2 regions of the Psychrobacillus sp. FSL K6-4046 genome follow, and region 1 is predicted to be linked to the other one. Evidence: a T-box and tRNA genes for the amino acid it is inferred to sense, from the RefSeq annotation. Region 1 holds a T-box; the other holds one or more tRNA genes.
The links. A T-box is a leader RNA that pairs with one kind of tRNA and senses whether it is charged. The one in region 1 lies ahead of thrS (threonine--tRNA ligase), so its partner is inferred to be a tRNA-Thr.
Positions count from the first base shown of each region.

Region 1 (2,444 bases):
CAAGCGCACTGATGTATTGGCTACTGCCCTGTACCATGGTATGACGCTCCCGGATTTATTAGACCTGGACTTATCGTATGCTCCTCCATTTAACGGTGTATGGGATCCTTTGCAGCAGCTTGCTAAAAGAAACTTTGATAAGAATAAATAAAGAAAAGTGGGGGAATTGAGAGATGGAAATAGAGACAAAGGAATATAAGGTTAGAGATATCTCATATAAGATTAGATCGGCTAGTCAGCTGGATGCAAAGCAGCTGTCCGAGGTAAGGGTTCAAATCGACGGGGAAACGGAGAATCTAGATAGAGAACAAGGGGAAGCATTCATTGATGTCACAGGCTTTGAAAAGCTAATTGAAGATGACACCCTTTCCGTGAACAATCTCTTTTTAGTCGCAGAGATTGAGGGAAGGATTGTTGGTTTTTCTAGATGTGAAGGGAATGGCTTAAAGCGGTTTGCGCATAAAGTGGAATTTGGTGTGTGTGTCTTAAAAGAATATTGGGGGCTGAGTATCGGTACCAACCTATTGAAGGAGTCTATCGCTTGGGCGGATGCCGGTAGTATCAAAAAGATCTCATTAAATGTATTACATACTAACGAAAAAGCGATTGCCTTATATAAAAAGTATGGCTTCGAGGTAGAGGGTATATTAAAAAACGATAAAGTTTTAAAGGATGAGCAATACTATCACACCGTTGTGATGGGACGTTCTTTCATTTAAAATAAAATTTAGTTGACTATTCTAAACTCATTGAATATACTATTAAAAATCAACTTATGTTATTTAGGCAAAGAAAAGGACATGAGTCATTTAGGTAATTTCTTATTAGAGAGCAGGGTCATCGGCTGAAAGCCCTGTAAGAAAAACGAATGATTTACCGCCTTGGAGCTATTATGGGGAACAACTAGTATCCATAATCGGGAAACCGTTATCTTTTAGAAAGCCGTATTTTTTATTTGACGGCAAAATTAGGGTGGAACCACGACCACACTCGTCCCTTTTACCGGGATGGGTGTGGTTTTTTGTATGCACAATTTAATATTTAAGCTATGAAAAGGACATGAATTATTCCTCAACTTCTAATTAGAGAGCAGGGTCATTGGCTGAAAGCCCTGTTAGAATGTCGAATAGTTTACCACCTTAGAGCTATTATGGGGAACAACTAGTATCCATAATCGGGAAACCGTTATATTTTATGAGAGCCGTATTTGTTAATGTCGGCAAAATTAGGGTGGAACCACGACCACACTCGTCCCTTTACCGGGATGGGTGTGGTCTTTTTTTATTATGTAAAACAAAACGAGGAGGAATTAATTATGTCAGTAAAAGCCGAGGAAAGATTAAGTCATCAAAAATTAGGTCAGCAACTCGAATTATTTATGTCCATGGAGGAAGCTCCAGGTATGCCATTTTATTTGCCAAAAGGAATGGTTTTACGAAATGAACTCGAAAATTTATGGAGAGAAAAACATCAGCGAGCGGGCTATCAGGAGATAAAAACTCCTATCATGATGAAGCAGGAGCTGTGGGAGAAATCGGGACACTGGGATCATTACCATGAAAACATGTATTTTGCTGATGTGGATGAACAAAAGTATGCGATTAAGCCAATGAACTGTCCGGGAGCAGTTTTAATCTTTAATAGTAAAAGAAGAGGCTATCGAGAACTTCCTATACGATATGCAGAGCTAGGGTTAGTACACCGTCATGAGCTTTCGGGATCTTTGAATGGTCTATTGCGTGTTCGAGCATTTACTCAAGACGATGCCCATCTGTTTGTTCTAGAAGAGCAAATTGAAGGTGAGCTTGCGAAGGTGTTAGATCTAGTAGATGAATTCTATCGGAAATTTGGATTTAGCTATAAAGTGGAGCTATCCACTCGTCCAGAGGATTTTATGGGCTCTGTGGAAGTATGGGACCAAGCAGAAGAAGCGCTAGAATCGGTTTTGAAGAGTAAACAGGTTGAATATCAAATAAACGAGGGAGACGGAGCTTTTTATGGTCCTAAAATTGACTTTCATATACTCGATTCACTTGGACGTAGCTGGCAGTGTGGAACAGTTCAGCTTGATTTTCAAATGCCGGAAAAATTTAATTGCCAGTACGTCGATGAAAACAACCAGCTTCGTCGTCCTATCATGATTCATCGAGCAATCTATGGCTCCATAGAACGGTTTATCGCGATTCTATTAGAACACTTTCAAGGTAATTTTCCACTTTGGCTAGCCCCGGTTCAAGTGAAGGTATTGCCTATCACAGACGCTCATCTAGCTTATGCGGAGGAAGTAAAGTCGCGGCTACAACAAGAAGGCTACCGGGTAGAAGTAGATGACCGCGTAGAAAAAATTGGATTAAAGATACGAGAGGCAGCCATGCAAAAACATCCGTATATGCTGATCATCGGTGACCAGGAAATGGAGAGTCAAGTTGTTTCCGTTAGGAAGC
Region 1 covers NZ_CP152020.1:3,599,994-3,602,437, reverse strand. Annotated here, with positions in the region: gene MKY09_RS17715 (CoA-disulfide reductase) at 1-151, shown strand, start outside; gene MKY09_RS17710 (GNAT family N-acetyltransferase) at 174-719, shown strand; T-box leader at 781-1,001, shown strand; T-box leader at 1,040-1,259, shown strand; gene thrS (threonine--tRNA ligase) at 1,265-2,444, shown strand, end outside.

Region 2 (2,444 bases), 380 kb from region 1:
CTCACAACAGAGTTTTACGATCCGAAAACCTTCTTCACTCACGCGGCGTTGCTCCATCAGACTTTCGTCCATTGTGGAAGATTCCCTACTGCTGCCTCCCGTAGGAGTCTGGGCCGTGTCTCAGTCCCAGTGTGGCCGATCACCCTCTCAGGTCGGCTACGCATCGTCGCCTTGGTGAGCCGTTACCTCACCAACTAGCTAATGCGCCGCGGGCCCATCCTGTAGTGACAGCCGAAACCGTCTTTTAACATTTCCTCATGTGAGGTAATGGATTATTCGGTATTAGCCCCGGTTTCCCGGAGTTATCCCAATCTACAGGGCAGGTTGCCCACGTGTTACTCACCCGTCCGCCGCTAAATCAGAAGAAGCAAGCTTCTTCATCATCCGCTCGACTTGCATGTATTAGGCACGCCGCCAGCGTTCGTCCTGAGCCAGGATCAAACTCTCCATAATAGAGAACTTAAAAAGCTCATTTTGTTTTGCTGGCATCATCATTAAATGATGTCAAAAATTGTTTTGCGTCAATCAAGCCGAAGCTTGTTGATGCTGTATGTCTTAACGTTTTGCATGTTCAGTTTTCAATGTTCATGGTGGAGCCTAGCGGGATCGAACCGCTGACCTCCTGCGTGCAAGGCAGGCGCTCTCCCAGCTGAGCTAAGGCCCCGAAATAATAATAACTGGTCGGGAAGACAGGATTCGAACCTGCGACCCCTTGGTCCCAAACCAAGTGCTCTACCAAGCTGAGCTACTTCCCGTTATATGGCGCGCCCGGCAGGAGTCGAACCCACAACCTTCTGATCCGTAGTCAGACGCTCTATCCAATTGAGCTACGGGCGCTAATTATTCATAAAAGTGGTGCCGAGGACCGGAATCGAACCGGTACGGTAGTCACCTACCGCAGGATTTTAAGTCCTGTGCGTCTGCCAGTTCCGCCACCCCGGCACTTCAATGAATCTTTGGAGCGGAAGACGAGGTTCGAACTCGCGACCCCCACCTTGGCAAGGTGGTGTTCTACCACTGAACTACTTCCGCTCGGTTATTAAGTTAAGTGGTGCGGGTGAAGGGAGTCGAACCCCCACGCCTTGCGGCGCTAGATCCTAAGTCTAGTGCGTCTGCCAGTTCCGCCACACCCGCATATTTATTTCACAAAAGTGAATGAGCCATGAAGGACTCGAACCTTCGACCCTCTGATTAAAAGTCAGATGCTCTACCAACTGAGCTAATGGCTCGGAAAATGGTGCCGGAGAAAGGACTTGAACCCTCAACCTACTGATTACAAGTCAGTTGCTCTACCAGTTGAGCTACTCCGGCAGGAGTAAAATTATGGTGGAGGATGACGGGCTCGAACCGCCGACCCTCTGCTTGTAAGGCAGATGCTCTCCCAGCTGAGCTAATCCTCCTGGGTAATATTTTTTTATTGCAAGCCCAGCGACGTCCTACTCTTGCAGGGGGAGACCCCCAACTACCATCGGCGCTGAAGAGCTTAACTTCCGTGTTCGGTATGGGAACGGGTGTGACCTCTTCGCCATCATCACTAGACTTGAATAATAATTGAAAGACAAGTTTTATTATATCAACTATGTAGATTATTACAAGCTTTTTTTAAATAAAAATTTATTCTTTCAAAACTGAATAAACTGACATCTTAGAAACAAACAATTTGGTTAAGTCCTCGATCGATTAGTATTCGTCAGCTGCACGTGTCGCCACGCTTCCACCCCGAACCTATCTACCTCATCGTCTTTGAGGGATCTTACTTACTTGCGTAATGGGAAATCTCATCTTGAGGGGGGCTTCGTGCTTAGATGCTTTCAGCACTTATCCCGTCCACACATAGCTACCCAGCGATGCCCTTGGCAGAACAACTGGTACACCAGCGGTGTGTCCATCCCGGTCCTCTCGTACTAAGGACAGCTCCTCTCAAATTTCCTACGCCCACGACGGATAGGGACCGAACTGTCTCACGACGTTCTGAACCCAGCTCGCGTACCGCTTTAATGGGCGAACAGCCCAACCCTTGGGACCGACTACAGCCCCAGGATGCGATGAGCCGACATCGAGGTGCCAAACCTCCCCGTCGATGTGGACTCTTGGGGGAGATAAGCCTGTTATCCCCGGGGTAGCTTTTATCCGTTGAGCGATGGCCCTTCCATGCGGAACCACCGGATCACTAAGCCCGTCTTTCGACCCTGCTCGACTTGTAGGTCTCGCAGTCAAGCTCCCTTCTGCCTTTACACTCTTCGAATGATTTCCAACCATTCTGAGGGAACCTTTGGGCGCCTCCGTTACACTTTAGGAGGCGACCGCCCCAGTCAAACTGCCCGCCTGACACTGTCTCCTACCCGGGTTACGGGTATGGGTTAGAATTTCAATACAACCAGGGTAGTATCCCACCGACGCCTCCTCCGAAGCTGGCGCTCCGGGCTCTAAGGCTCCTACCTATC
Region 2 covers NZ_CP152020.1:97,962-100,405, reverse strand. Annotated here, with positions in the region: rRNA gene MKY09_RS00525 (16S ribosomal RNA) at 1-453, opposite strand, end outside; tRNA gene MKY09_RS00520 (tRNA-Ala) at 589-664, opposite strand; tRNA gene MKY09_RS00515 (tRNA-Pro) at 679-755, opposite strand; tRNA gene MKY09_RS00510 (tRNA-Arg) at 761-837, opposite strand; tRNA gene MKY09_RS00505 (tRNA-Leu) at 854-942, opposite strand; tRNA gene MKY09_RS00500 (tRNA-Gly) at 958-1,032, opposite strand; tRNA gene MKY09_RS00495 (tRNA-Leu) at 1,050-1,134, opposite strand; tRNA gene MKY09_RS00490 (tRNA-Lys) at 1,157-1,229, opposite strand; tRNA gene MKY09_RS00485 (tRNA-Thr) at 1,236-1,311, opposite strand; tRNA gene MKY09_RS00480 (tRNA-Val) at 1,325-1,400, opposite strand; rRNA gene rrf (5S ribosomal RNA) at 1,424-1,539, opposite strand; rRNA gene MKY09_RS00470 (23S ribosomal RNA) at 1,661-2,444, opposite strand, start outside.
Region 2: it encodes a tRNA-Thr, which carries the amino acid that the T-box ahead of thrS (threonine--tRNA ligase) is inferred to sense. The anticodon was not compared.